Regions from separate parts of the Kitasatospora sp. CMC57 genome, predicted to be linked through region 4. Evidence: riboswitches for the same ligand, from Rfam matches in the RefSeq annotation. Region 4 holds a riboswitch; each other region holds the start of a gene.
What was found. A riboswitch is a leader RNA that binds a small molecule or an ion and turns the genes downstream of it on or off. The one in region 4 is predicted to bind cyclic di-AMP.
Positions count from the first base shown of each region.

Region 1: it holds a riboswitch for cyclic di-AMP, as region 4 does, so the genes downstream of both, ACKUU6_RS14965 (M23 family metallopeptidase) here and ACKUU6_RS22145 (M23 family metallopeptidase) in region 4, are expected to answer to the same signal.
Region 2: it holds a riboswitch for cyclic di-AMP, as region 4 does, so the genes downstream of both, ACKUU6_RS13355 (transglycosylase family protein) here and ACKUU6_RS22145 (M23 family metallopeptidase) in region 4, are expected to answer to the same signal.
Region 3: it holds a riboswitch for cyclic di-AMP, as region 4 does, so the genes downstream of both, ACKUU6_RS05870 (hypothetical protein) here and ACKUU6_RS22145 (M23 family metallopeptidase) in region 4, are expected to answer to the same signal.

Region 1 covers NZ_AP035881.2:3,396,175-3,403,520, forward strand. The annotation lists gene ACKUU6_RS14940 (tetratricopeptide repeat protein) at 1-367, shown strand, start outside; gene ACKUU6_RS14945 (hypothetical protein) at 462-1,394, shown strand; gene ACKUU6_RS14950 (class I SAM-dependent methyltransferase) at 1,384-2,091, opposite strand; gene ACKUU6_RS14955 (sensor domain-containing protein) at 2,182-2,883, opposite strand; gene ACKUU6_RS14960 (hypothetical protein) at 3,048-3,923, shown strand; gene ACKUU6_RS14965 (M23 family metallopeptidase) at 3,943-4,755, opposite strand; cyclic di-AMP (ydaO/yuaA leader) riboswitch at 4,767-4,930, opposite strand; gene ACKUU6_RS14970 (YiaA/YiaB family inner membrane protein) at 5,146-5,436, shown strand; gene ACKUU6_RS14975 (tautomerase family protein) at 5,444-5,641, opposite strand; gene ACKUU6_RS14980 (alpha/beta fold hydrolase) at 5,744-6,562, shown strand; gene ACKUU6_RS14985 (TetR/AcrR family transcriptional regulator) at 6,562-7,152, shown strand; gene ACKUU6_RS14990 (hypothetical protein) at 7,275-7,346, shown strand, end outside.
Region 2 covers NZ_AP035881.2:3,045,674-3,053,019, reverse strand. The annotation lists gene ACKUU6_RS13380 (ALF repeat-containing protein) at 1-12, opposite strand, end outside; gene ACKUU6_RS13375 (SurA N-terminal domain-containing protein) at 230-868, shown strand; gene ACKUU6_RS13370 (MazG family protein) at 898-1,899, shown strand; gene ACKUU6_RS13365 (SDR family NAD(P)-dependent oxidoreductase) at 1,974-2,387, opposite strand; gene ACKUU6_RS13360 (cytochrome P450 family protein) at 2,548-3,807, shown strand; cyclic di-AMP (ydaO/yuaA leader) riboswitch at 4,020-4,170, shown strand; gene ACKUU6_RS13355 (transglycosylase family protein) at 4,176-4,913, shown strand; gene eno (phosphopyruvate hydratase) at 5,108-6,394, shown strand; gene ACKUU6_RS13345 (FtsB family cell division protein) at 6,524-6,946, shown strand; partial or broken gene ACKUU6_RS13340 (DUF501 domain-containing protein) at 6,972-7,346, shown strand, end outside.
Region 3 covers NZ_AP035881.2:1,273,777-1,281,122, reverse strand. The annotation lists gene ACKUU6_RS05880 (carbohydrate binding domain-containing protein) at 1-2,602, opposite strand, end outside; gene ACKUU6_RS05875 (ribonuclease domain-containing protein) at 2,837-3,232, opposite strand; cyclic di-AMP (ydaO/yuaA leader) riboswitch at 3,515-3,679, shown strand; gene ACKUU6_RS05870 (hypothetical protein) at 3,683-4,888, shown strand; gene ACKUU6_RS05865 (hypothetical protein) at 4,890-5,348, opposite strand; gene ACKUU6_RS05860 (antibiotic biosynthesis monooxygenase) at 5,445-5,741, shown strand; gene ACKUU6_RS05855 (IclR family transcriptional regulator) at 5,781-6,575, opposite strand; gene aceB (malate synthase A) at 6,764-7,346, shown strand, end outside.
Region 4 covers NZ_AP035881.2:4,932,250-4,939,595, reverse strand. The annotation lists gene ACKUU6_RS22165 (ATP-dependent Clp protease proteolytic subunit) at 1-549, opposite strand, end outside; gene tig (trigger factor) at 812-2,203, opposite strand; tRNA gene ACKUU6_RS22155 (tRNA-Pro) at 2,554-2,627, opposite strand; tRNA gene ACKUU6_RS22150 (tRNA-Gly) at 2,803-2,876, shown strand; gene ACKUU6_RS22145 (M23 family metallopeptidase) at 2,930-3,961, opposite strand; cyclic di-AMP (ydaO/yuaA leader) riboswitch at 3,967-4,131, opposite strand; gene ACKUU6_RS22140 (DUF6348 family protein) at 4,477-5,259, shown strand; gene ACKUU6_RS22135 (hypothetical protein) at 5,291-5,485, opposite strand; gene ACKUU6_RS22130 (PP2C family protein-serine/threonine phosphatase) at 5,829-6,977, opposite strand; gene ACKUU6_RS22125 (GNAT family N-acetyltransferase) at 7,260-7,346, shown strand, end outside.

The DNA of each region.
Region 1 (7,346 bases), 1.5 Mb from region 4:
GAACCCCGAGCAGCCCTGGGCGCTCACCCGCCGGGCCGAACTCCACCGCAGGGCAGGCCGGTTCGACGCCGCGCTGGCTGATCTGGATCTGGCCGTCAGCTTCTCCCCCGGTTGGCAGTGGGTGGTGGCCGAACGCGGCGAGACCCATCGGGTGATGGGTCGTCACTCCCGGGCGCTGGCCGACTTCTCCCGGGCGATCGAGCTCAGCCCTGAGTACGCCTGGGCCCTGGTCCGCCGGGGTCAGACCAACGAGCTGCTCGGGCAGCACCGGGAGGCGGTCGCCGACTGGACCGAGGCCCGGCGGCTGGACGCTGAGCTGACCGGGCGAATGCTGACCAGCGATCAGAGTCAACTTGGCATGTTCTGAGCTCAGTTGGGGAACGGTGGCACCGGCGGCCTGCCTGGGGCGTGACGGGTCCGCTACGGTGGCAGCGCGGTTCGGGCGGTGGGAGGGGTGTGCGGTGGAGCTGGAACGTGACGGGGAGTTGGCACCGGCGGCGCGGGCGGGGCTCGGGGCGGTGGTCGGGGCCGGAGTGCTGGGGCTCGGCCTGTACGCCTCGGCCAGCGGGAACTGGCCGGCCGCGCTGGGCGGCGGTCTGGTGGTGGCGGCCAGTTCGATGATGGTCGGCGGCGGGGCCGGGTTCCTGTTCGGTATCCCCCGCCTGCTGACCAGCGGGGCGGCGGCGCAGCCGGCCGACCTGAGCACCACCTCGACCGCGAGCTACGCGCCGAACACCAATCTGGAGCAGGTCTCCGACTGGCTGACCAAGATCCTGCTGGGCGCCGGTCTGACCCAGATCGGTACCGTGCCGCGCCGGCTGGCGCAGCTCGGCGACGCGCTGGCCCCGGTGGTCGGCGGCGGCAGCGGGGCGTCGGCGTTCGCCGCCGCGCTCGCGGTGTACTTCACGGTGCTCGGCTTCCTCTCCGGCTGGCTGCTGACCCGCCTGCGGCTGGCCCGCGCGCTGTCCACCGCCGACCGGCAGACGCTGGCCGACTCGGTCGGCCAGACCGTCCGCCGGGCCAGGGAGCTCAATTTCAGCCCGGCCGAGATCAGGAAGCTGTTCGAGGCCGAGACCGAGGGTCTCCGGGTGCAGGCGCTGGCGCTGTTCCAGGGGCGGCCCGACCACGAGAACCTGCCGCTGGTGATCGGGGCGATCCGCAGCGACCTGTCCGCGTTCGAGCTGCTGCAGGCGCTGCTGGCCGCCCGGGAGGCGGTCCTGCAACTCCCGCTGACCGCCGAGGAGAAGCGCAGCCTCCGCTTCGCGGTCGAGGACAAGCTGCGCAACTACCGGACGGCGCCCAAGGACTCCCGCCGCCGGGTGGTCGGTGAGGAGATCCTCAAGAAGCTCCCCGCCCCGGTACCCGCTCCGAGCCCGGCCCCGATCACGCCCTAACCCCGGGCCGGGCCCGCCGAAGGACCAGCACCCGGCGCGTCCGGCCGTCGCCCGGGCGGGCGAAGCGGGTGATCTCGCTGGAGACCTGACGCTCCCCCAGGGCGGAGCGCAGCTGCGGCAGGTGCGGGCAGGGGCGGGCGGCACCGTCGTGCAGCGGGTAGACCCTGACCTCGCCGCCTGGCGCGGTCACCCGCACCAGTTCGAGCAGCCCGGCGAGCTGGCGCTCGGGCGGGAACAGCTCCGGGTAGGCGAACAGCAGGTACGCGCTCAGGGTGAGTGCGAAGGAGCCGGCCGCGAACGGCAGCCTGGGCAGTGCGGCGGCCACGTACCGCTCGGGCCGGGCGGCGGTGTCGGCGGCGAACAGCCGGCGGGCCCGGTCCCAGCTGCGCAGGTAGCGCTCGGGTCGCAGCCGCCCGGCGGGCAGGTGCCGGTCGGGGTCCACGGCGAGCCGGGCGGCCACGCTGTCCCGTCCGGCCAGGGCCAGGGCGGTGAGTTCCGGCAGCGGGGCGGCGTACGCGGGGTCGGTGGCGATCACGGTGACGCCGAGTTCACGCGCCTCGGCGGTCAGTCCGGCCGCGCCGCCGGGGCAGTCCAGGACCGGTCCCGGCACGGCGGCCAGCGCGGCCCTGGTCAGGCCGAACAGACCGCAGTACTCGTCCAGCGGACGGGAGGTGATCAGCGTGCTGGGGGTGTGCACCGGGCCTCCGGGGATGCGACGGGCCCGGTACCGGGGAGCGGTACCGGGCCCGTTCATCGCAGCACGGGAGCGGCGGGGCCGCATCCGCGCTCAGCGGCCGCCGCACAGCCCCCGGATCGCGGTCCGGGAGACGGCGGTCAGGCCCCGGACCAGCACCGGGGTGAGGAAAACCAGCACCAGGCCGAGCAGCGAGACGCCCGCGATGTCCCGGCCCGAGGTGAGGTAGTACTCGTGGTGCGCCCCGGCGTCGGTGGTGAAGTCGTACACCCGGTAGCCCGGCCAGTCGGTGTAGCGGGCGAACACCCAGTGGTAGGCCGGGTAGAGCGCGACCACCCAGCCGGCCACCAGGAAGACCACCGTGAGGGTGAAGCTCAGGATGCTCCAGGGCAGCATCAGCACCTGGTACAGCGCCGCCTTCCAGCCGGCCCGGTCGGCCAGTCGGGCGGTGACGGCCCCCCAGAAGCCGGGCCGGGACTGCGCGACCGGGCCGGGTGCGGCGACCTCGGTGCCGAGCAGGGTGCGGGCCCGGTGCCGCTCCAGCGCGGCGAAGCCACGCGAGCCGGAGGTGAGCAGGGCGAGCACCGGCATCCCCAGCGCGGTGACCAGCAGGCCGAGCCCGAGCGAGAAGGAGGCCACCACGGAGGCGAAGCCCAGCACGGCGATCGGCAGCGAGCCGAGCACGAAGCCGACCTGCCGGTAGGTGGCGGCGGCGAACGGTGCCCGCCAGAACTCCGGGTGCGCCCGGCCGCCGCTGGTGCTGCGCTCGGCGTACGGGAAGGTCTGACTGGTCATCACCGGCTCCTCGGTCTGGTTGTCCTGCTCCGTGCCCACCCCTCCAAGGTGCCCGACCGGCGCCGTCCGCGACATGAGGTCCCCCGGCGGACCTGGGGTAGGGAGAACCCCACCCCCGCCCTGGACGGACGGCCTGGGCTCCCGGCACCGGATACCGTACGAGGGTGAACGACGACGACCTCCGGCTCAGCCCCCGTACCCGTGCCGACGACCTGCTCAGGTGGGCGGCCGACGAGGGTCTCGAGCCCGTCCCGGTGGAGGCGGTCCGGACGGTGCTGGCCCTGCTGGAGCTGGGCGACGGCCGGATGCACGACGGCTACCCGGAGCTGAGCTCGCCGGTGGTCGAGCAGCTGCTGTACGAGCGGATCTACATGTACGTGCAACCGGATTCCGACCCCGGCGCGTACGGGCGGGCCGTGGGGCTGCTGATCGACCATCAGCGGGCCGCCAGGCGGCTGAACGCCAAGCGGCAGGAGCGGCTGCACGCCGAGGTGGAGTGGCAGGGCGAGCTGCTCTGCGGGCTGCTCCGGCAGCCGCACCTGGTCACCTGGCCGCGGCTGTACGCGCTGCTGCTCCGGGCGGACGGGGTGGACACCACCGATCCGGCGGCAATCCGGGCCTGGTTGGACGGCTTCCGGGAGCTGACGGCGGAGCAGCGGGCCGAGGCGTTCGGCGCCCTGACCGAACTGGACGAGATCGAGGCCGACGGCGGCTGGGGCCGGCAGCGGCTGATCTCGATCGGGATGGCCACCGACGGCGCCCGGCTGCTGCTGGAGAACCGGCTGATGCAGCGCAGCTACCGCAACCTGGCCGGGCTGAACGCACTCGGCCTGCCGATGCCGGACGAGCTCTCCGGCGACTTCGAGGGCTTCGAGGCCGCGGTGGCCGAGGAGGCGCTCCGGCTGCTGGGCGAGTGGACCGTGCCCGGTCTGCCCGCGCTGCTGGTGCACGAGTACCCGGACCTGGCCCCGGAGCCGGGCACCGAGGAGATCGAGGCGTACCTCGCCGAGCAGGCGGAACAGCCCGAGCAGACCGGCTGACCGGAACGGCCCGGTCCCGTCAGGGGTTGATGCCGCGCTCGCGCAGCCAGTCCAGCGGGTCGACCGGGGCCGCGCCGTCCGGCCGGACCTCCAGGTGCAGGTGCGGCTCGGTGACGTTGCCGGTGGCCCCGACCCTGCCGAGCACGGTGCCGGGGGCGACCTCGCCCGAGGCGGTGACGATGGCGGAGAGGTGGCAGTACCAGATCTCGGTGCCGTCGCTCAGGGTCTCGATCACCCGGTAGCCGTACGCCCCGGACCAGCCGGCCGAGGTGACGGTGCCCGCGCCGACGGCGGTGACCGGGGTGCCGGTGGCGGCCGCGAAGTCCAGGCCGGTGTGCAGGTGCGACCAGTACGAGCCGGACTGCCCGTAGTGCGCGGTCAGCTCGTAGTTGCTGGTGGGCGCGGCGAACGCGGTGCGCTGCTCGGCGCGCTTCGCCTCGGCCTCCTGGGCGGACCGCTTGGCCTCCGCCTCCTGGGCCGCGGCCAGCCGGGCGGACTCGTCGGCGGCGGTGCGCTGCCCGTCGGCCTGGAGCTGGATCCGGGCGGCGAGGGCGAGGCCGGGGTCGGCGGCGAGCCCGTGCTGCTCGGCCCCGGAGGAGTCGGCGGCAGCGACGGCGGGCGGCGGCGGGGCGGCGGCGGCCGGCTCCGCCGCGGCGGAGCCGGCGGCGAAGGCGGTGGCGCCGAGCGCAGCGGTCATCGCGGTGACACCGATCAGCGGGCCGCCGGAGCGGGGCTGACGGGGTATCCGGTGCCTGGCGGCCTCCGGGTGGTCCAGCAGCAGCTGGTTGCCGGAGTCGGTACGAGGGTGTGCCTGGGAGTGCGTCGACGCCACGGAGGCGCGCTCCTTTCCTTCCTTCTCGCCTACCGGGTTAGCTGACGGGTTCGGAGCAGGAAGGTCTCCTACGACCGGGTTGTGGACCCGGCCGATTCACCCCAAGGAACGGTGGTTCCCCGGCTCCCGGACCCACCGGTGAAAGCGGGTCCTGAGGATTAGGCGACGGCGCACGGTGCCGTTCTGGTACGGCGTTGCCGACCGCGCTGCGTTATCAAACGTTAATCCTAGGAGCCCATGATTCCAAGCGGCTTGAGAGATGCAGTCCACCTCTTCTGACGACCCGTGACCGGAATGCGGCTTTTGATCTACTACTCGGTGACGGTGCGCGACGACGGGTTGAGTATCCGTACTCAGGTGCCGGACAAGGGAGTTCGGGACCCTCGGAACATGAGCGCTTCGATGCAGCCCCGGACCACCAGTGCCTACTACCTCCAGGCCGTCCTGTCCTTCGCCCTGGCCAGTGCGGCCCTGGCGATCGGGATCGCCTACCTGCCCGTCGACCCCTGGATGCGCGGCTTCCTGGCAGTCGGCCTGCTCTACGAGATCACCGCGGCGTTCACGCTCGCCAAGGTGGTCCGCGACCGCCAGGAGGTCGGCGCGATCACCAGCCGGGTCGACCAGGCACGGCTGGACAAGCTGCTCGCCGAGCACGACCCGTTCCGGGTGGAGGGGATCTGAGCGGGGGTCAGCCCCTGGCCCGCTTGGCCGCGTAGGTCTCGCCGCCCGCCATCCAGTTCTCCAGCGGGATCTCCTCGATCACCACGTTCACCACCTCCGGGCTCACGCCGGTGATCCGGACGTAGGTCTCGGTGAGCTCGCGGGCGATCTCGGCCCGCTGCTCCGCGGTCCGGCCGGCCAGCTGCTTGACATTGATGAACGGCATGACGACCCCTCAGGTCCGGTGCGACTCGATCGCTCCGCACGGTATCCCATCGCTTCTCGGCACCCCTTGACAGCTAAGGCTATTAGCCTTAGCTTTATGGGCATGACGCAGACGCTGACCACCCAGTTCCTGACCGTTCCCGGCGGCCGACTGGCCTACGACGACACCGCCACCGAGACCGGCCTGCCGGTCGTCCTGCTCCCCGGCATGCTCGACTCGCGCAGCGTGTACCGCCACCTGCGCCCGCTGCTCACCGCCGCCGGCCACCGGGTCGTCACCCTGGACCTGCGTGGGCTCGGCGAGTCCTCGATGACCTGGAGCGACTACTCCCCCGCCTCGATCGCCGAGGACACCCTGGCCCTGCTCGACCACCTGGGCATCGAGCGGGCCGCCCTGGTCGGCAACTCCTACACCGGCGCCACCGTGGTGCGGGCCGCCGCCCTGGCCCCCGAGCGGGTGGCCGGGATCGCCCTGATCGACGCCTTCATCGAGAACCTGCCGCCGAGCGCCGTCCAGCGCGCCGTGCTCAAGGCACTCGCCTTCACCGTGACGCACGTCCCCGCCGCCTGGGGCAGCTACCTCGACAAGGCCTACCCGACCGCCAGGCCCGCCGACTTCGCGGAGTACCGCTCCGCCGCCGTGACCGCCCTGCGCACCCCCGGCCGGAAGCCCGTCACCCGGGCGTACGCCACCGGCGACTCCGCGCCGACCGGCTGGAGCGCCGAGGTGCGCCGCCCCGCGCTCGTCCTGATGGGCAGCCAGGACCCGGACTTCCCCGACCCGGCCGTGGTGGCCGACCGTCAGGCGGCCGCACTGAAGGCCCGTAAGGTGATGATCGACGGTGCCGGGCACTACCCGATGGCGGAGTTCCCGCAGGCCACCGCCGACGCCCTGCTCCCCTTCCTGGACGAGGTCGCCTGATGCCGAGGGCCGGACTCACCCCCGCCGCCGTGGTGGACCACGCGCTCGAACTGATCGATGCCCACGGCCCCGAGAGCCTCACCCTGGCCGCCGTGGCCGCCCGGGCGGGCGTCGCCACCCCCTCGCTGTACAAGCACGTCCCCGGCGGCCTGCCCGAGCTGCGTCGGCTGATCGCCGTCCGGGTCACCGAGGAACTGGCCGAGCGCCTGGCCGCCTCGGTGGTCGGGCTCGGATCGCCGCAGGGCCCTAGCCGGGACGAGGCGATGACCGCCCTGCTGAACGCCTACCTGGACTACGCCGAGCAGCACCCGCGCCGGTACGCGGCCCTGCCGCAGGCCCCCGACCAGGACCCCGAGCGGACCCGGGCCGCCGACCAGCTGGTCGGGGTGATCATCGCGGTGCTGAACGGCTACGGCCTGACCGGCGACGAGTCGGTGCACGCCGCCAGGACGGTCCGTTCGACGGCGCACGGTTTCGCCTCGCTGTCGGCGGGCGGGGCCTTCCAGCTCGCGGCGAACCTGACGGTGACCCGGGAGCGGCTGATCCGGGTCGTGGTGGAGGGCTTGCGGGCCTGGCCCGGGACGGGATAAACCACGGTTCGTCGGAACGGTATCCGTTCGGGTGGTTTTCGAGACCATTCCGTCGCCGTTCCGGTCCGACACTGACAGGGTGCAGGCAGCTCGCCTGTCACCGGTACGAAGGATGTGGGCAGATGACGCAGACCGCACGGACGGCCCGTCCCGCCCAGGTCTCCGACCGGCGCATCCCGGAGCAGCGCAGCCCG
Region 2 (7,346 bases), 1.9 Mb from region 4:
AACACGGGACAACTTCTTCACTGGACGAACCCCCACCTGCACAAAACGATCAGAGGATCGAATGATAGTTCGCCAACGGTTCGGGCCGACAACGGGTTACCGATGTCCGGAAAGCCAGGGAAAGAAGCCTTTTGGCCCGCGTCGACACCCTTGGCCAAACGCCCCCGAGCTTGGAGACTGAGCACCGTCAGGAGAACCACGCGCACCCCACAACTCCCGGGAGCCCCACGTGATCCGCACCCGCACCGCGCTCCGCCACGGCCGCACCACCGTCGGCGTCCTGCTCGCCGGGGCCGCCCTGGCCGCCTGTGGCAGTGGGGCACCCCATCAGGGGTCGGCGGCCGTGGTCGGCGGTGAGCAGATCTCCATCGCGGCCGTGGAGTCCCGGGTGACCGGCCTTCGGGACGCCGTCGCCGCCGAGTCGGGCGGCGAGCGGACCACCGAGCGGGCCGGGCTGGTCCGGCGCACGGTCGCCGAGCTGGTGCTCAACCAGGTGGTGGCCAAGGCCCTGGCGGACCGCCAACTGACGGTCACCGACGGGGAGATCGACGAGGCCAGGGAGAGCGAGGCCAAGCTGCTCGGCGGCACCGCCGAGCTCCAGCGCGAGCTGCTGTTCAAGCAGAGCGTCCCGGCCGCTGACGTCGCCGCCTTCTACCGCCAGCAGTTGGGCATCCAGAAGCTCGCCGCCGCCCAGGGCAAGGACGCCCGCACCGCCGAGGGCGACGCCGTGGTCCGGGCCGCGCTCACCGACGCCGGGGCCAAGCTGCGGATCGAGGTCAACCCGCGCTACGGCCGCTGGGACGTCAAGCAGATCGGCCTCACCAACACGGTCTCCGACTGGCTCCGGCAGCCCACGGCCACCGCCTGACCCCGGCCGGGCCGGGTAAGTTCGGTGGTGTGGACACTCCGAAGCTGATCCTGCTCACCACCACCCACCGGGTCGCCCCCGGCCTGCTCTCCTGGCCCGCCTGGCAGGCCCTGCACGGGGCGGCCCGGGTCCTCGCCGGGGACCCGGACCACCCCCAGCTGGCCGCCGTGCGGCAGGCCGGGGTCGAGGTGGAACTCGTCGAGCGCGGCACCGCCCCCGCGCTGGCCCGGCTGCTCACCGGCACCGAGGGCACCGTGCTCTGGCTCGGCAGCACCGACGGCGACCCCGGGCTGACCGACGCGCTGGCCCGGATCGCCGTCGAGGAGGCAGGCCAGGTCCCCGAGATCGAGGTGCTGCCCGGCTCGTACGACCTGCCCGGCGCCCGGCTGCTTGACCTGGCTTCGGTGATGGACCGGCTCCGCTCGCCCGGTGGCTGCCCCTGGGACGCCGAGCAGACCCACGAGTCGCTGGTGAAGTACCTGGTCGAGGAGACCTTCGAGCTGGTCGAGGCGATCGAGGACGGCGACCGCGAGACCTTCCGCGAGGAGCTCGGCGACGTGCTGCTCCAGGTCTTCTTCCACTCCCGGATCGCCGAGGAGGACGCCGAGGACCCGTTCTCCATCGACGACGTCGCCGGCGACATCGTGGAGAAGCTGATGTACCGCCACCCGCACGTCTTCGGCGACGTCGAGGCCACCGAGTCCGCGCAGGTCGAGGCCAACTGGGAGGAGCTCAAGGCCGCCGAGAAGCAGCGCGACTCGGTGCTGGACGGCGTCCCGGCCGGTCTCCCCGCCCTGGCCTACGCGGCCAAGCTGGTCTCCCGCGTCCGCCGGGCCGGCTTCACCGCCGTCCCCGACGCCCCGTACGCCCTCCCGGCCGAGCTCACGCCGGAGTCGGTGGGCCGGCTGCTGCTCGCCGTCGCCCAGCGCGCCCATGACGCCGACGTGGACATCGACGCGGCCCTCCGGGCGGCGGCTCGCGCCTACCGCGCCGACGTTCGGGCAGCCGAATCGCAGAGCTCGGCCAGGTGAGGACCAAAGGCTCGGGGCTCTGCTCAGGTACGGCTCCGGGTCCCTGACCGTGGATCGGGTGCCGTGGCGCGGCCTTACGCGGGCTGCTCGGCGCCGTTGCGCTGGCGGGGGACGACGACCTCGCTGATGGCCTCGCCGATCTGGGCGAGGAGTTCGGCCAGCGGGTCGAGGTGGTTGGGGAGGTCGGCGAGGGGGACGATGCGTTCGCCGTCGGGGCCGGCCACGCAGAAGAGGTCGATCGGGCCGAGGTGCTTCGCGGCGGTGGCCACCAGCGCCGCGACGTCGCTGGGCTGCCGGGCGTCGCCGCTGACGCCGACCACGGGGCAGCCGGGCCGGTCGAGTTCGGCGGCGAGGTCCTCGGCCACTCCGGGGTGTTGGTCGGCGATGAGCATGCCGGCGGCGCCGGCCGCCGAGAACCGGCGGGCCAGACCGATCCCTGAACCGCCTTCGAGCACCGCGATGACCACCACTGCCCCGGCTACCCGCATGGCCTGCTCCTCCCTGAGAGCTACGCCCGGTGGAGCACGCCGCACCGGCGTCCACCGAGACCGTATCGGAGGATCGTAAGCACGCCAGGATCCTCCGCAAGAGCAATTACCCGTCAGGTGACCCAGCTCACTCCTGTCCTGGCAGGTTACGGTGCACGACATGCCGGACACGTACCGAACCGCTCAGCCCGAACTCTTCACCTGGGAGTTCGCCGCCGACCCCTACCCCGCGTACGCGTGGCTGCGCGAGCACTCGCCGGTGCACCGCACCACGCTACCGAGCGGGGTGGAGGCGTGGCTGGTCACCCGGTACGCGGACGCTCGGCAGGCATTGGCGGACGGGCGGCTGTCGAAGAACCCGGCGCACCACAGCGGGCAGGCGCACACGAGCGGCCGGGTGGGCATCCCGGGCGAGCGGCAGGCGGATCTGATGACGCACCTGCTCAACATCGACCCGCCGGACCACACCCGGCTGCGGCGGCTGGTGTCGAAGGCGTTCACGCCCCGCCGGGTAGCCGAGTTCGAGCCCCGGGTGCAGCAGTTGACGGACCGGTTGATCGACGACTTCGCGGCCCGCGGCTCGGCGGACCTGATCCACGAGTTCGCCTTCCCGCTCCCCATCTACGCCATCTGCGACCTGCTCGGCGTACCGCCGGAGGACCAGGACGACCTGCGGGACTGGGCGGGCGCCATGATCCGCCACCACGGCGGCCAGCGCGGCGGGGTGGGCCGGGCGGTGAAGCGGATCAGGACGTACCTGCTGGAGCTGATCCACCGCAAGCGGGCGGACCTGGGGGACGACCTGATCTCCGGGCTGATCCGGGCGAGTGACCACGGTGAGCACCTGACCGAGAACGAGGCCGCGGCGATGGCCTTCATTCTGCTGTTCGCCGGCTTCGAGACCACCATCAACCTGATCGGGAACGGCACGTTCGCGCTGCTCCGCAACCCGGCGCAGCGCGCCCTGCTGCAGGAGTCGGTGCAGCGCGGCGAGACGGCGCTGCTGGCCACGGCGGTGGAGGAACTACTGCGCTACGACGGTCCGGTGGAGCTGGCCACCTGGCGGTTCGCCACCCAGCCGCTGACCATCGGCGGCGTGGACATCCCGGTCGGGGACCCGGTGCTGGTGGTGCTGGCGGCGGCCGACCGGGACCCGGCCAGGTTCGCCGAGGAGAACACCCTCGACCTGGCCCGCAAGGACAACCCGCACCTGGGGTTCGGCCACGGCATCCACTACTGCATCGGCGCCCCGCTGGCCCGGCTGGAGGGCCAATTCGCCCTGGCCACCCTGCTGACCCGGCTGCCCGACCTCCAACTCGCCGCCGACCCGGCAGACCTGCGGTGGCGGGGCGGTCTGATCATGCGTGGACTGCGGGAGTTGCCGGTGTCCTTCACGCCGGAGGGAGCGGTTTCCCGCTGACGGCGTGTCGGTCACATCTGATCGGGTGTGATCTGAGTGCGCATCAATCCGGACATCACAGTACGGTTTGTGGACGATCCACCGCGCAGCGTGATTTCGATGTGATGTGCTCGACATAAGCTTGTGATCTGTCTGGTCATCTGCTTACCCTCCCTGGTGTTCGCAGCTGCGAACCCCGTGCGCGGAACGCCGAATCCTGCCCGCCGCGCTGCCGGGGACACCGACCAGACCCTTGGGCAGGGGCGGGGGACCCAGGTAAGTCGCCGTCCCCCACGGCTTGGGGTGAAGCCGCCAGCAGTGGCGGCCGGGCCACCTCCCGGTCCGAACCCGACAGCTCACCTCGCAGGCGTGCGGAGAGGAAATTCTTCATGCTCTTCACCGGATCGGGCCGTCACCGTCGTCGTACCCAGGCCGAGAAGGCCATCGCCGTCGCGGGTGTCGCGGGCGTCGGCCTCGCACTCCCGCTGCTGACCGCCACCGGCGCGCACGCCGCCCCGGTCGACACCTGGGAGAAGGTCGCCCAGTGCGAGAGCGGCGGCAACTGGAGCATCAACACCGGCAACGGCTTCTACGGCGGACTCCAGTTCACCCCGAGCACCTGGAAGGCGTTCGGCGGCCAGTCCTACGCCGCGCAGGCCCACCAGGCCAGCAAGGGCCAGCAGATCGCCGTCGCCGAGCGGGTGCTCGCCTCGCAGGGCCCCGGCGCCTGGCCGGTCTGCTCCGTCAAGGCCGGTCTGACCAAGGGCGGTTCGGCCGCAGCCGTGGACACCTCGGCCGACCGGGCCTCCCGCTCGGAGACCCGCACCCCGGCGCCCAAGGCCGCCCCGGCGCCCAAGGCCGCCCCGGCCCCCAAGGCCGCGCCGAAGCAGCAGGCCGCGCCGAAGCCCGCCACCCCGAAGGTGGACGCGCCGGCGGTCAGCACGCCGAAGCACGCCGCCCCGGCGAAGCCCGTCACCGGCGGATACACCGTCAAGTCCGGTGACACGCTCTCGGGCATCGCCGCCGCGCACGGACAGGACTGGCAGCAGGTGTACCAGGCCAACCGCTCCGTCATCGGCGGTGACCCGGACCTGATCCTGCCGGGCCAGGTGCTCGGGCTCGGCTGACGCGACATCCCGCCAGAGGGGGTCGTACCGCTTACCGGTGGTACGGCCCCTTTCGTGGTCATTCAGGTGAACTACCGGCGAGTAGCCGAACCACACGGTGAGACGGGGCCGAGGTCGGCGTGGTGCCGGGGCCAGGTGCGGTTAGGCTCTGGTCGTATCGACAACAGATCCCGCTTCCGTCAAGGAGATGCCTCGTGCCGTCCATTGATGTCGTCGTAGCCCGTGAGATTCTCGACTCCCGTGGCAACCCCACGGTCGAGGTCGAGGTCGGTCTGGACGACGGCAGCACCGGCCGTGCCGCCGTCCCGTCGGGTGCCTCCACCGGTGCCTTCGAGGCTCTCGAGCTGCGTGACGGCGACAAGAACCGCTACTTCGGCAAGGGCGTCGAGAAGGCCGTGCTGGCCGTCATCGAGCAGATCGGCCCGGAGCTGGTCGGCTACGACGCCACCGAGCAGCGCCTGATCGACCAGGCCATGCTCGACCTGGACGCCACCCCGGACAAGTCCTCGCTCGGCGCCAACGCGATCCTCGGCGTCTCGCTCGCCGTGGCGCACGCCGCCTCCGAGGCCAGCGACCTGCCGCTGTTCCGCTACCTCGGTGGCCCGAACGCGCACGTGCTGCCCGTCCCGATGATGAACATCCTCAACGGTGGGTCGCACGCCGACTCCAACGTCGACATCCAGGAGTTCATGATCGCGCCGATCGGCGCGGAGTCCTTCTCCGAGGCCGTCCGCTGGGGCGTCGAGGTCTACCACACGCTCAAGGGCGTGCTGAAGGAGCGCGGTCTCTCCACCGGTCTGGGCGACGAGGGCGGCTTCGCGCCGAACCTCGACTCCAACCGCGAGGCGCTGGACCTCATCGTCGAGGCCATCAAGAAGGCCGGCTACGTGCCCGGCAAGGACGTCGCGCTGGCGCTGGACGTCGCCGCCTCCGAGTTCTTCAAGGACGGCGCCTACCAGTTCGAGGGCAAGGGCCTCACCTCGGCCGAGCTCATCGACTACTACGCCGAGCTGGTCGCCTCGTACCCGCTGGTCTCCATCGAGGACCCGCTGGACGAGCAGGACTGGGACGGCTGGAAGGCCATGACCGACAAGCTGGGCGACAAGGTGCAGCTGGTCGGTGACGACCTGTTCGTCACCAACCCGACCCGCCTGGCCCGTGGCATCGAGACCGGCACCGCCAACGCGCTGCTGGTGAAGGTCAACCAGATCGGTTCGCTGACCGAGACCCTGGACGCCGTCGAGCTGGCCCAGCGCAACGGTTACCGCTGCATGATGTCGCACCGCTCCGGCGAGACCGAGGACGTCACCATCGCCGACCTCGCCGTCGCCACCAACTGCGGCCAGATCAAGACCGGCGCCCCGGCCCGCTCCGAGCGCGTCGCCAAGTACAACCAGCTGCTGCGCATCGAGGAGATCCTCGACGACGCCGCCGAGTACGCCGGCCGTGGCGCGTTCCCGCGCTTCCGCTTTGCGGAGTAGTCGGCACGGCAAGTCGTACGCCTGAGACACCCGGGGCTGAAACCCCAGGCGTCTGCACCGGTGCCCCGGCTCCCACCCCGTAGGGTGGAGGGCCGGGGCACCGGCATGTGATCAGGAGGGGTACCAGCGATGTGGAAGATTCCGGGTTTGGCGGCGCGTCCGCGCTTCACCAGCCGGGCCACCGTCCTGGTGCTCGTGCTCTGCTCGCTGGTGGCGATCCTCGCCTACCCGACCCGGCAGTTCATCGCGCAGCGCTCGGAGATCTCCGCCCAGCGGGCCAAGGCCGAGCACGCAAGGCAGCAGGTCGAACAGCTCCGCCGGGAGCGCGCCCGCTGGCAGGACCCGGAGTTCGTGAAGGCGCAGGGCCGCGAGCGGCTGCACTACGCGATGCCCGGCGAGACCCCCTTCATCTCGGTGGACCCGCACCCGCCGACCACCAAGTCCTCCTCGGCCGACGCGGGGTCAGCTCCGCAGGCCAAGGCCGCCCAGCCCTGGTATGCCAGTGTCTGGGACTCGGTCGACCAGGCCGACTCCACCCCCGCACCCCGCTAGATACCGCCAGAGGCAGCACATCCCCATGACTGAGAACCCGACCGTCCCGGACCAGGACGTCGCCGCGATCGCGGCCCAGCTCGGCCGCGTCCCGCGCGGCCTGCGCGGCGTGGCGCACCGCTGCCCGTGCGGCAACCCCGACGTGGTGGAGACCGCGCCCCGGCTGCCGGACGGCACGCCGTTCCCCACCCTGTACTACCTGACCTGCCCCAAGGCCGCCTCGCTGATCGGTACCCTGGAGGCGGACGGCGTGATGAAGGATCAGACCGCCCGGCTGGCGGAGGACCCGGAGCTGGCGGCGGCGTACCAGAAGGCGCACGAGGACTACATCGCCCGCCGGGACGCCATCGAGGTGCTGGAGGGCTTCCCGAGCGCCGGCGGCATGCCGGACCGGGTGAAG
Region 3 (7,346 bases), 3.7 Mb from region 4:
CCTTGTCCCCGTAGTACGCGCGGCCGGTGGTGGCGAGCGGGCAGGTGGGACCGCAGTCGATCTGCTTCCCGGCCTGGAACTCGATCTCCGAGCCGTAGTAGAGCGTCGGGATGCCGCGGAAGGTCCACATCAGGGCCATGTTCTCGGCCCAGGCGTCGGTGCCACCGGCGTACCTGGTGCTGGACTTGTTCGGGCCGAAGTCGTGGCTGTCCACGTAGACCACGTTGTACGTCGGGTCGTTGGTGGAGTCGTCGGAGTCCTTGCCGTTGTTGAAGGCGTTCGAGGCGTCACCGAAGTTCATGTGCATGCGCATGTCGATGATGTTCATGCCGCTGAACTGGCTCCGGTCCGGTGCGTGGTACGCGTTCCCGTTCAGAAAGGCGTTGCTGGAGACGGGCTGGTTGGCGGTGCCCATGGCGTTCTCGTAGGTGAACTGGTCGAGCGCCGCCTGTACGTCGTCGGATGTGTACTCCCGGCGCTCCTTCCAGGTGAAGAACTGGGCGGAGTGGTTGACCGAGCCCCGGTTCCACTTGTCGTTGACGAAGGCGCCGACCTCACCGAAGACGAAGAAGTCCGCGGCTTTCGCGGCGCCGAACTTCCGGCCGACCTCCTCGTAGATCGCGGGCAGGAAGCGGCGGTTCCAGGTGACCCGGGGGATGTGCACGGCGGTGTCGATCCGGAAGCCGTCCACACCCATGTCGATGTACTTGTCGTACGCGCCGATCAGGTACTGCTGGACCACCGGGCTCTCGGTGTTGAAGTCCGCCAGGTCCTCGTGCAGCCAGCAGGAACGGGAGTCCTCGCCCTCCCAGTTGCCGATCCAGCACTGGTGGTAGAGCGCCTTGGGGAACATGCCGGTGGTGGCACCCGGCCACTGGCAGTTGTAGATGGTGTAGCCCTCGGGGCTCTTCGCGCCGGTCGGCTTCCCCCAGTTGAGACAGGTGTTGCCGCTCGGCTCGGCGGTCGACCAGAGGTCACCGTTGTAGTACGACTTGCCGGAGACCGGGTCGACGGTGAGGCCGTCGTACTCGAAGCCGGTGTTGGGGGCGTCGTAGTACCAGCTCCACTGGCTGTCCCGGACGCCGTAGACGGTCGGGGTGAACAGGCCCTTGGCGCCCCACCGGGAGCTGTGGTTGTAGACCACGTCCTGGTAGATCTTGATGCCCTTGGCGTGCGCGGCGTTGATCAGGTCCTGGTACGAGGCACCGGCCGACTCCAGCCGCGGGTCCACCCGGTAGAAGTCGTACCCGTGGTAGCCGTGGTAGTCGTAGTCCGAGCGGTTCAGCACCACGGGCGTGATCCAGATCGCCGAGAAGCCGAGGCCCTTGACGTAGTCGAGCTTCTGCACCAGGCCCTTGAAGTCACCCCGGAACATCGGGTCGTTGCCGGCCGCGTTGCCGGACTTCACGTCCTGGCTGCCGCCCCGGTTGTTGCTGCTGTCCCCGTCGTTGAAACGGGCCGTCAACACGAAGTAGATCGGGTCCTTGCGCGGGTCACCGCCCAGAGGCGTCCCGCCGGCCGGGGTGGGCTCGGCCGGGCCTGTGGTGGCGCAGGACGCGGCCGAGGCGGCGGAGAGGTTGCCCGCCGCGTCGCGGGCCCTGGCGGTCCAGCAGTAGGCGGTGGTGGGCTCGAGACCGCTCTGCGAGTAGACCGTGGAGCCGGTGTCGGTGACCGAACTGCCCTTGGTGCCACCGGTCCTGGTGATCTGGTAGCCCGTCACCCCGACGTTGTCGGTCGCGGGGTTCCAGGTCAGCACGGTGGCGGTGCCGGTGGCGGTGGCGGCCACACCGGTGGGGGCGGTCGGCGCGGTGGTGTCGGGCACCGCGGCGGCGCAGGGGTCGACGGCCGTGGCCGTCACGGTCCTGTCCTTGACGGTGCTGTTGCCGCTGCCGAGTTGGTAGTTGACGCCGTTGTTGTTGTCCCAGACGCCGTTGCCGTTGTTGAAGGTCGCCTGCCAGGCGGTGGCGGTGCCCAGGCTGACGCTCTTCTTCACCCAGCCGGCGCAGGCGGCCTCCATGCCGACGCCGGGGCTGGTGGTCCAGGCGCCGCCGGTGGGCGCCCAGTGCAGGTTGACGGTGGACCAGCCGACCGTGGCGGTGGCGTACCAGACGGTGGCGGCGTTACCCGGCTGGGGAGTTGGCGGCGGTGTGCCGCTCCCGCACGGGTCGCTGTGGGCCACCACGCCGTTCTTGACGGTCACCGCGCCGGTGCCCAACTGGTAGTTGGCGCCGCCGTTGTTGTCCCACGTGCCCGAGCCGTTGTTGAAGGTCGCCTGCCAGGTGGCGGCGGTGCCCAGGTCGACGGTCAGCTTGACCCAGTCGGTGCAGGCGGCGGTGAGCCTCGTGCCGGGCACGGTGGTCCAGCCGCCGCCGGTGGCGGCCCAATGCAGGTAGTACGCCGACCAGTTCGTGCCCGCGGTCCAGTAGTAGACGGTGGCGGAGGTCGGGGCGGCGGAAACGGTGGTGGTGGCGGTGGCCCTCGCGGTGAGCGCGGGCAGCAGGGTGGCGACCAGTCCGGCGACGACCGCCAGGACGGCGAGCAGCGGACTTCGACGGCGGGGACTTCGACGAAGGGGACGGCGGCGTGCGGCTTCACGGTCCACGGATGGACTCCTCGGGGCCTGATGGGGTGGGGGAGAACCCGTCGACAGCACAGGGCCTGGGAAGGGCACTGCGGCGCACGCCACCGACCGGGAGTTGACGTTCCATCTTGCGCAAGATGCCGCAAGATGTTTCAGGGAGCGTACCCGGCTGTAAATCACCCGTAAAGAGTCGCGGTGGGAAACGACGGTGCCCGCCCCCGGAGTTCGGGGACGGGCGCCGGAGGTGACGGGTGGTCAGCAGCCGAAGTCGACCTGACGGAAGGTCGCGTAGTGGTCCGAGGTGTAGTACTCCTCGTGGAACACCTTGCCGGTGATGATCCGTCGGGCACCTCGGGTCCACGATCCGGGCGTCTTGACGGTGTACTCGTGGTAGTAGCCGCTGTCCTGGTCGGGCAGTACGCCCTCCCGGTTCTGGAAGACGACGCCGTCCTGGCGGTACGGGAACGGGCCGCCCTGGTCGATCAGCCGGACGGTGTCCCGGCCCTGGCTGGGCAGGGCGGTCAGACAGATGCTGCCACTGACGTCGGCGGAGGCGTCGGTGGCGAACACGGCGGTGGGGGCCAGGGTGACCAGGCCCACCACGGCGACGGAGACGGCACGGGTCTTCAACGCGCGTAGAGTCATTCGCATGACTGACATTGTGTGGTCATGTCAGGTCCCTGGGGAAGTGCTGCGCCAATACTTCACTTGCGCGTAACTACCTTGGAATCCAAGCGACTTGTCACGGACGGCCATCCGGCGGGAGCCCCGACGCCCCGGGCGGGGGCCGACCCGGCGAGCCGTGCCACCCGGGAGCCCGTGTGAGGCAGCTCTCGTTGTCGATGGCCGGACGACCTGCCTAGCCTGCATGGAGTTGTCCGCACCTACGCGGACGCCATCGCCGGGACGCCGAGTCCTGTCCACCCGGCGCCGGTTGCCCGAGCACCGAACATGGACAGGAGCGGGGGAACCAGGTCAGTCTGCGGTGCCCCCTGCTCCGGCATGGGCCCGCTCGGGGTGAAGCCGCTCCCACAGCGGCCGGGCGATCCTCTTGCCCGAACCCGACAGCTCACCTCGTAGGCGTCGCAGAGGACCCTGCCCATGCGCACAGCCCTTACCCCCGCACGCCTCGGCGTGGCCGCACTGGCCGCCGTACCGCTGATCGCCACCGGCCTGTCCGGTCAGGCCCAGGCCGCCACCACGGTGACCCAGGACCGGCTGACCCCCACCACGATGGCCGCGAACACCTGGACCAAGGCCGGGCTGACCGTCCACTCCGGCGCCTGCTTCACCGCCAAGACGCTCGGCGTCGGCGTCCGGGACGCGGCCGGTCACAACCTGGACTTCCCAGGCAACGCCTCGAACGTGCAGATCTGCCCCGGCGGCGTGACCTTCACCAGCGGGGCCCGTACGCTGCCCGCCGGCACGTACACCCAGTTCGGCTTCTGGCAGGACTACTCCGGTGGCTGGCACAACCTGCCGTCGCAGCAGCTCACCGTCGGCGGCACGGTCGCTCCCGCGCCGGCCCCGACGCCCACCCCGGCCCCCGCGCCGACCCCGGCTCCGGCGCCGACGCCCACCCCCGCGCCGGCCCCGACGCAGCCGACCACCACCTCGCCGATCCCCGGCAAGGCGCTGACCTGGTCCGAGGAGTTCGACAGCTCGATCGCCTGGGGCTCCAAGTGGGTCGGTGACAAGAGCAGCTCGTACCGCTACGGCAACCACAACCCGGACGACAACAAGCTCGACTGGATCAGCACCAGCGGCGTCTCGGTCTCCGGCGGAGTGGCGACCTTCACGGCCAAGCCGTCCAGCCACACCCTGGAGAACGGCAAGCAGGCCTGGGACACCGGGCTGCTCACCACCGAGTACTCCAGTCAGGGCTTCCAGGTGAAGACCGGCGACTACGCCGAGACCCGGGTCAAGCTGCCGGCCGGCTCCGGCGCCTGGCCCGCGCTCTGGACCTGGAAGAACGGCAACGGCGAGATCGACAGCTTCGAGTACCACCCCGACAACGCGGGACTGCTGGAGCTGACCAACCACGTCAAGTCCGGCTCGAAGTACTACACCGACGCCAATGCGGTCGGCCACGACAAGTGGGTCACCATCGGCACCTACTACGGCGCCAACTCGGTCGACTGGTACGTCAACGGCGCCAAGGTCTTCTCCGACGGCACCGGTGTCGGCGCCGACTGGTCCGCCTACCTGATCCTCAACCTCTCGGTGGGCGCCGGGCAGTACCACCCGGGACCCTCCGGCACCGCGCCGATCAGCTTCTCCTCGGACTACGTCCGGGTGTACCGCTGACTCAGCTGACGGTCAGCGTGAACGGCGTGCTGTCGTTCGCGGCGTTGTGATCGTCCACGCTCACCACCCTGACGTGCCCCTCGGCCTTCGTGCCGTGGGGCACGTCGGCGTTCACCCGGACCGGCACCAGCGCGGTCGCGGTCCGCAGCGAGGGCAGCCCGGCGCCGAAGGTGCAGCTCACCACCCGGCCGACCAGGGACCTGCAGTTCGCCGGGAAGTACGGCCCCACGGCGGTGAACCCGGCCGGCAGGTCGATCAGCACGGTGAACGAGGAGCCGGTCTGCTGCGGGCCGAGGTTGGCCACGAAGCCGTGCACGGTGGTGGTGCCGCCCGGCGTGGCCGGGCCGGGGTCGATCCTGACCACCTCCAGGTCGGAGTTCGAGGGCACCGCGCTCGCCGTTGTGGCACCGAGCACCAGCGCCGCCGTGGCGGCCAGGCCGGTCATCACCCATCTGCGCACTGTCATCACCTGTCTGCCGATCGTAGTGATCCCGGTACGCACTGTATCGGCGTAGCGTGGATTCCCACGGAGGTGAGGACAGTGTCCGGAGAGGTCTTGAGTGAAGTCAGCGCGGTCGTCGGACCGGACCGCGAGGCCGAGTTGGTGACGTCGTACCGGGAGCTGGTGGCCGGTCCGCTGCCGGAGGGGCTGATCAGGACGGAGCTGCTCCGCGGCCCGGGCGGACGCTGGCGGGTGCAGAGCCTGTGGCGGGACAAGGCCGCGCTGGAGGCGGTGCGGTCCAACCCCAAACTGGCCGCCGCGCCCCGACTATTCGCCCAGGTGGGCGCCGAGCCGGAGCTGGCGGTCTTTCATCTGACGGCGTCCCAGGTCGGCTCGCTCATGCTGGACTGACCCGCCGTCAGTGCAACGGGCCGTCCGAGCCGCAGGGTGTCAGGGGGCCAGCACCTGCCCGAGCCGGCTCGCGATCTGCCGCATCACCGGCACCAGCGCGGTGTTGCCCGCCTGGGCCTCCAGCGCCCGGATCCGGGCCTCGGGCCCCGAGACCGAGAGCGCGGTCGGGGTCGGCGCACCCGGCACGGCAACGGCAATGCAGCGGACGCCGATCTCCTGCTCCTGGTCGTCCACCACGTAGCCGCGCTCCCTGGCCCGGGCCAGCTGGGTGAACAGCTCGGCCTGGTCGGTGACGGTGTACGGGGTGTGCGACTGGAGCGGTTGGGTGCCGAGCACGCCGCGCGCCTCGGCCTCGTCCAGCTGGGCCAGCAGGGCCTTGCCGACCCCGGTGCAGTGCGGCTGCACCCGGCGGCCGACCTCGGTGAACATCCGCATCGAGCGGCGCGACTGCACCTGTCCGACGTACACCACCTCGCCGCCCTCCAGCACGGCCAGGTTGGCGGTCTCGCCGGTGGCCTCCATCAGCTCCGCCAGGTACGGACGGGCCCAGCTGCCGAGCAGCCGGCCGGCGGTCTCGCCGAGCCGGATCAGCCGGGGGCCGAGGGTGTAGCGGCGGGCGGTGTCCTGGCGGACATACCCCTGCGCCACAAGGGTACGGATCAGCCGGTGGATGGTCGGCATCGGCAGCCCGGAGGTGGCGGAGAGCTCGCTCAGGGTGGCCACCCCGCCGGAGTCGGCCAGGGCTTCGAGGAGCTGGAACGCGCGCTCGACGGACTGCACGCCGCCGGTGGCACGGTCGGCCCCTGTGGGTGCTGCGGCGGAGGTGCTGGCCACCGGCGTTCCCTTCGCTGTCGGAGGAGGAGTAGAGTCCCAGCGATCTACCTCAACAAAGCGTTGAAATTCTGTATCGCGGAAACTAGTCTCCACCTTACAGAACCGAACCCGCCAGTAGGTGGGTCGGTATCGAGGAGGTTCCCACCGGAACCTCCCTGTTGGCTCAACTGTCCAAGGAGTGTTCTGCCATGGCTGCAGATCAGGACCCCGCCGGCGCATCCCCCGCCGCTCCGGTCGTCACTGTCGCCGGACCGCGCGTCCCCCGCAGCGAGGAGGTGCTCACTCCCCAGGCGGTCGCCTTCGTGGTCGGTCTGCACCGTGCGTTCGAAGGCCGCCGGCAGGAGCTCCTGGCCCGACGGAAGACCCGCCGGGACGAGATCGCGGCGGCCGGAACCCTCGACTTCCTCCCCGAGACCGCCGGGATCCGCGCCGGGGACTGGAAGGTCGCCGAGGCGCCGCGCGCGCTGCGGGACCGCCGGGTCGAGATCACCGGTCCGACCGACCGCAAGATGGTGATCAACGCCCTCAACTCCGGCGCCAAGGTCTGGCTCGCCGACTTCGAGGACGCCACCGCCCCCACCTGGGAGAACGTGGTCAGCGGCCAGGTCAACCTGATCGACGCCTTCGAGGGCCGGATCGACTTCACCACCGACGCGGGCAAGTCGTACGCGCTCAAGCCCGCCGCCGAGCTGGCCACCGTCGTGGTTCGGCCGCGCGGCTGGCACCTGGACGAGACCCACCTGATGGTCGACGGCGCCCCGGTCTCCGGCG
Region 4 (7,346 bases):
CTCCTTGGCCTGCTCCGGGGTGAACCAGCGGTCCCGGTCCGAGTCCGCGGTGACCCGCTCGAAGGACTGGCCGCTGTGCGCGGCGATCAGCTCGGACATCCGCTTCTTGGTACGGAGCAGCTGCTCGGCCTGGATCTTGATGTCGGTGGCCGAACCGCCGAGACCGGCGGAGGGCTGGTGCATCAGGATGTTGGCGTTCGGCAGCGAGAAGCGCTTGCCCTTGGCACCCGCGGTCAGCAGGAACTGGCCCATCGAGGCCGCCATGCCCATCGCGATGGTCACCACGTCGTTCTTGATGTACTGCATGGTGTCGTAGATCGCCATGCCCGCGGTGATCGAGCCACCGGGCGAGTTGATGTACAGGTAGATGTCCTTCTCCGGGTCGGCCGCCAGGAGGAGGAGCTGGGCCGTGATCTTGTTGGCGATGTCGTCGTCGACCTGCTGGCCGAGGAAGATGATCCGCTCGTTGAGCAGCCGGTTGTAGACCTGGTCCCCCAGGCCGCCGAGCACGTCACCAGCGGCGGCGTGCGGCGCCATCAGGCCAGGCATCTGCATCTGCGGGAACGTCACTTAGCCACCTGCTCAGTCGAATTGGACGGCCGCGCGTGGGCCGCCACTCTGTCGCACAGCTAGAAATCACTGCGTGAATGTCACTGTCTAAGGACCCTAACGCGCAGGCCCGGCCGCAGAATCCCCCACGCAGAACTGTTCGCTGTGAGCGCAGGGTCGGGACGGGAACGGCGGACGGCCCGGACACCCCGCTGACGGGGTGTCCGGGCCGTCCGGAACAGCTCGGGTACGACCGGGGCGATCAGGCCTCGGTGGTCTCCGCCGACTCCTCGGAGACCGCCTCGGTGGTCTCGTCGGTGGTCTCGTCCTCGTCGTCCTCGAAGGAGACGACGTCGCCGTTGGTGTCGGTGACCTTGGCGGCCTCGACCACCAGCGCCAGCGCCTTGCCACGGGCGACCTCGCCGACCAGCAGCGGCACCTGGTTGCCCTGGACGACCTGCTGGGCGAACTGGTCCGGCGTCATGCCGGAACCCGCGGCGCGGCGGATGAGGTGCTCGGTGAGCTCCTCCTGGTTCACGCCCAGCTTCTCCTTGTCGACGATCTCGTCGAGCACGAACTGGGTCTTGATGCCCTTCTTGGCCTGCTCCTCGGTCTCCTGGGCGAAGTCCTCGACGGACTTGTCCTGGGTGGCGAGGTAGGTCTCGAGGGTCAGGCCCATGGGCTCGAGCTGGTGGTGCTCGAGGTTGTGCTTGCGGGTCTCGACCTCGTCCTTGAGGAGCTTCTCCGGGTACTCCATCTCGACCAGCTTCAGCAGCTCGTCGAGCACCCGCTCCTGGGCCTGGGTGGCCTGGTCGAACTCGCGCATCCGCTCGAGGCGCTTGCGGGAGTCGTCCTTCAGCTCCTCCAGGCTGTCGAACTCGCTCGCCAGCTGCGCGAACTCGTCGTCCAGCTCGGGGAGTTCCTTCTCCTGGACGGCGGTCACGGTGACGGTGACCTCGGAGCTCTGGCCGGCCTGGGTGCCGCCCTTGAGCTCGGTGGTGAAGGTCGCCGACTCGCCGGCGGACAGGCCGACCACGGCCTCGTCGATGCCGTCCAGCAGGCGGCCGGAGCCGATCTCGTAGCTCACGCCGGTGGCGGTGCCGTCCTCCGGCACCTCACCGTCGACCTTGGCCTCGAGGTCGAGGACCACGACGTCGCCCTCGGCGGCGGCGCGCTCGACGTCCTTGACCGAGGAGAAGCGCTCGCGCAGCTGCTCCAGCGACTTCTCGACGTCGGCGTCCTCGACCACGATCGGGTCGACGACGACCTCGATGCCCGAGAAGTCCGGCAGGGTGATCTCGGGACGCACGTCGACCTCGGCGACGAAGCTGAGGTCACCGCCGTCGGCGAGGTTCTCGACACCCTGGATGTCGGTGATGTCGGGCTGTCCGAGGACCTCGATCTTGCCCTCGTCGACGGCCTGCGTGTAGAAGCGCGGCAGGGCGTCGTTGACCGCCTCTTCCAGCACGGCGGCACGGCCGAAGCGCTGGTCGATGACGCGGTTCGGGATCTTGCCCTTACGGAAGCCCGGGACCGAGACCTGCTGGTTGATCTTCTTGTACGCCGCGTCGAGGCTGGGCTTGAGCTCCTCGAAGGGCACCTCGACGGTGAGTCGAACCCGGGTCGGGTTCAGAGTCTCGACGGCGCTCTTCACGGTTGGGTCTCCTAGTGGGCTTGCGGTCAGGTTGTCTCCGCCGTCCGACGACCGGCCGTGGGCCGATCGGGTTCGGGCGAGACGGGTGATGGGCGGTTGGAGCTGCATCTCCCGTATTGGGGTGGACGGTGAGCGTGACTCCTCGCCCTCGGGTGGTCTGACCTGTGCACATGCCACAGGGACGACCACCAGCGGCCCATCCTACCGGTACCACGAAAGGCGGACGCCAGGGCGCTGCGGTTCGGGCCCCGGAAGTCCCCCGATGGCGGCTCCCGGACCACCACCTCCACCCGCCGTGCGAGGCGAAACGCCAACAGGGCCCCGCCTGTTGACGAGACCCTGCCGCACTGTCGGGGTGGCCGGATTCGAACCGACGGCCTTCCGCTCCCAAAGCGGACGCGCTACCAAGCTGCGCCACACCCCGTGGTGCCGAGAGAAGCGTACACGCCACCCCCGTTACCCCTTTGGTCATCCCGATGACCCGCCGAAGGGGCCGAACCGCCCAAGCAGTGTGCGAGCAACCGACCCGACCAGGTACGCTGACCCTGTCCTCGCGACCGGCAACGGTCCCGGGGGCGCCGTGTGCTCCGGCACCACGCGCGGGTGTAGCTCAATGGTAGAGCCCCAGTCTTCCAAACTGGTCACGCGAGTTCGATTCTCGTCACCCGCTCCAACGCTTCGGCCCCCTGGTCAATGACCAGGGGGCCGAAGTCGTCTGAGGCTGGATCAGACGTTGACGCCGTGCGCGCGGAGGTAGGCGACCGGGTCGATGTCGGAGCCGTAGTTCGGGCCGGTGCGGACCTCGAAGTGCAGGTGCGGGCCGGTCACGTTGCCGGTGGCGCCGGAGAGGCCGAGCTGCTGGCCGGCCGAGACGGACTGGCCGACCCGGACGGAGATCGAGGAGAGGTGGGCGTACTCGGAGTACTTGCCGTCGGCGTGCTTGACGATGACCTCGTTGCCGTAGGCCCCGCCGTTGCCGGCCGAGACCACGGTGCCGGCCGTGATGGCCTTGACGCTGGTGCCGGTCGAGGCGCGGAAGTCGACACCGGTGTGGTGACCACTGGACCAGTTGGAGCCGGCGGCGCCGTACGGGGTGGAGGTGCCGCCGCTGACCGGGGCGACGTAGCCGCCGGTCGCGACGGTGGCCGGCTGGGCCTTGGGGGCCACGGCGGCCTTCGGGGCGGTGCTGGCCTTGGGGGCGACGGTGGTGGACTTGGAGCGGGACGCCTTGGTGGAGTCCGTGGTGCTCGTGGTGGAGGAGGAGGACTTGGTCTCGGCCTTCGGGGCCTCGGCGGCGGGCTTCGGGGCCTCGGCGGCGGGCTTCGGGGCCTCGGCGGCGGGCTGCGGCGCGGCGGCCACGGCCTTACCGGCCAGCGAGAGCTGCTGACCCGGGTAGATCAGGTTCGGGTTGCCGCCGACCACGGAACGGTTGTCCTGGTAGAGCTTCTGCCAGCCGCCGTCCACCTGCTTGGCGGAGGCGATCTTGGAGAGGGTGTCACCGCTGACGACCCGGTAGTTGCTCGCGGCCGGGGCGGCAGCGGCAGCCGGGGCCACGGCGGGGGCGGCCGGGGCGGTCTCGGTGGCGATGGTGGTCACGGCGGCGGGGGCGGCCTGCGGCACGGAGGCGGCGGCGTGGCCCTGGTGGGCGCTGGCGGCGGCGACCGGGAGTGCGAAGGTGGCGCCGAGTACGCCGGTCGCGACGGCGATCCGGGTGAGGTGGGACAGCTGGACGCGACGGTGCTTGCCCTGTGCGGACATGGGGGTGGTCCTCTCCGACGCCTACGAGGTGAGCTGTCGGGTTCGGGCGGGAGATGCCCGGCCGCAGGAATGCGGCTTCACCCCAAGCCGTCCCGGTCACACCGGTTCGGCGACTTACCTTGGGTCCCCCGCTCCTGCCATGCGTGCCTGGTACGAGGCGCCGGGCGGCGGCAGGACTCGGCGTTCCGCCCGGTTGAGCCGTCCGGTCGTTCACCGGACAGGCCACGAAGCAAAGCCGATGGTCCGTGGAGTTGGCAAGCCCCCATCGGCGGACAACCCGGGATGATCAGGGACGAAGGTCACGTCGGAGCCGGGACTCGGGTCCCCGGGGGCCTTGATCAGCGACGCTTCGTCTGCGACCGGTTGACGGAGGGTGCCCGATCTCGCCCTCCGTGGCCGTCCGGACCCGCTCCGCCAGCACGGAGAGTGACACCGCTCACGTCCGGCCGATACGCTCGCCACGGTTGAGCTCGAACGCCGGTGTTCGAAGCGCCGCTGAGCAAGGAGCCCCGCCTGTGCGCCCCGAGGAACGGCTGGCCGTCATCCAGCGCGCGGTGATCCGCGAGATGGGCCGCCTCGGCCAGGAGTTCACCGTCGACGGCCCGCTGGTGCGCGGACCCGGGACCACGGCGGTGGCCTTCCGGGACCACGACGAGCACGGCACCGGCGGCGGCCACGTCGATCTCGGCTACGTGCTGCGGCTCGGCCAGGGCGACGCGCCGGTGATCTGGGACTGCGCGGCCGGCGTGGGCGGCACCGAGGTGGAGCGGCTCGACAGCGCCGTCCGGATGTGGGCGGACACCACCGCGTCCGCCGTGGTCGGCCTGATCACCGGCAGCGGTGACCACTACGACGCCCCCGAGTTCCCCGGCTGGCACGTGGTGCAGGGGCCGGCCGCGGTGTTCGGTGCCGACACCGACCCGCTGTTCGACTGGGTCACCGAGCGCGACCTCGGCCCAGTGCTGGCCGCCGCCGTGCTGCCGAAGCTGACCGAGCGCCAGGTGAACGGGGTGAAGCTGTTCCTCGGCGGCAAGGCGGGCGACGACGTCGCCGAGGTCCGGGTCAACGGGACGGTCTGCGAGCCGGCTTCGGCCGCCCTGCGCGCCCTGGACTGGCCACGGGGCGAACGGCTCTGCTGGGCCCGGCTGTTCCTGCTGCTGGTCGCCGAGCACCCACAGCCCGAGCACCCACAGCCCGCGCACCCGCTGCACAGGCACCCGCGACCCGAGGCCCCGGGGCAGGCCGAACTCCCGCCGTACCGCCGCTGGTTGAACCGCTGGCGGCGGAGCCGTCGCTGAGTCCGGCCCGGCCCGGGTCAGTCCCGTCCGGTCAGCTGGCGACCGAGGAGATGGTCTGCGCGAGCTGGGTCAGGAAGTCCTGGATCGGCTTGGCCGCCGTGGACTGGCTCAGCATGAAGCCGAAGAGCGCGGCCATGACCGCATGACTGGTCTTCAACTGCTTGTTGCGGATGAAGATGACCACGATGATCCCGAACAGGACCAGCGCTGAGACGGAGAAGGCCACCAGGACTCACTTCCTCATTCTTTCGTAGCGAGCTTCGTGGCGGGCCCAATCCCCCGAGACCCCCGAGAATCGACCGTCCCACCCGAACTCAGTGTGGTCGTTCGTGCCGACTGCGTAAAGGACTTGCCGGAAGGCAGCCTCGAAGATCCTGCGATGTGAGACGAATTTCCGCCGACCGAGACGATAGCCCAGCCAACCTGACGGGCCGTCGAACGGGTACCCCTAACTGGAAGTTGGCGGCTCCCGCCCTGGTGGGCGCGGACCTAGATCCACTTTGGCGGGCCGTCGTCAGGAATGGCCGAAGAGTGGTACACCGACTTGACACATTCCGGCCACCGGTCGGTCACCCGCGCCAGAGCAGCAGGACCGCCCGGTCGTCGTTCACGTCCTTGGCCACCGACTCGATCAGCTTCACCGCCGAGCCCCGGCCGCCGTGTTGGGAGAACGGAGCACCACCGATCAGCCGGTCCGCCTCGCCCATCAGACGGTCCATCCCCTCGGTCAGGTCCCGGCCGGGGATCTCCACCATGCCGTCGGTGCAGAGCATCAGCACGTCGCCCTGGTCCAGCCGGCCGCGGACCGCCTCGAACACGGCCCCGTCGTAGACGCCGAGCAGCGCACCCTCGGTGGACTCCTTGACCTCCCAGCGGCCGGTGCCCGCGTGCCGCTGCATCCCAGGCAGGTGCCCGGCCGAGAACAGCTCGTACTCGCCGGTCTCCAGGTCAAGCACCAGGTGCACGGCGGTCGCGAAACCCTCGTCCCAGTCCTGCCGGAGCAGGTAGCCGTTGGCGGCGGGCAGGAACTGCTGGGCCGGCAGCGAGCCGAGCAGGCCGCCGAACGCGCCGGAGAGCAGCAGCGCCCGGGAGCCCGCGTCCATGCCCTTGCCCGAGACGTCGGCGAGGACCACCTCCAGGACCCGCCGGCCGGGTCCGGTCCTGGTGGCCACCACGAAGTCGCCGGAGAAGGACTGGCCGCCGGCCGGGCGGAGCGCCATGTCGGCGGACCAGCCCGCGGGCAGCGCGGGCACCCTGCTCTGCACCCGGAGCCGCTCGCGCAGGTCGAACAGCATCGAGCCGCCGCCCCGCCACGGCACACCGACCCGGCTGCGGAACTGGGCCAGCAGCAGTCCGGCCACGCCGACCGCGCCGACCACCAGGGCGGCGCCCGGGGTGACGCCGAAGACGTACGTGTCGGGGCGGTCGCTGGCCACCCGCTCGCCGGTGTGGATCAGCGACTCGACGGAGAGCCCGAGGGCTGCGGCCGCGTAGAGCAGCACCAGCGTGCCGGGCCGCAGCAGCAGCGCCCCGGCCAGAATCGGCAGCACCAGGGCGGTGGGCGGGGCCCAAGCCGGGATCAGGACGTTGAGCGCCACCAGCAGCGGTACGGCGACGATCAGCACGGCGAAGGCCAGCCAGTCCGAGGCGTCGCCCCGGAAGTAGTCCACCCCGGTCCGGCGCAGCACTCGGCGGGCCCGGAGGAGCCTGCTGCGCAACCGGGCCGTCCACGGGCTGTCGGCCGCCTCTGCGGCCGGGCCCGATTCAGTCGGCCGGGTCGTCAAACCCGGCGTGCTGCCAGCCATGGGCTCTGACCTTATCCACCGGCGTGGGCCCCCGTCGACGGTTGGGGCGCCGCCGGGCGCACAGTTCCGGCGCGGATCGAGCCGTTTCGACCCGCCGGAGGCGCCCACCCGCCGCTGAAACCCTGGCGGGATCCGTGGGGTCAAGCCGCCGAATATAGGTCGCGCACGACACAACTCGGTGATAGCTGTTGGCACATGACCGCTGATGCCCTGACGGGCGACCACCTGACAGCTGACGGCCTGACCGTGCGCCCCCTGGCGGCCGAGGAGTGGGACGACTGG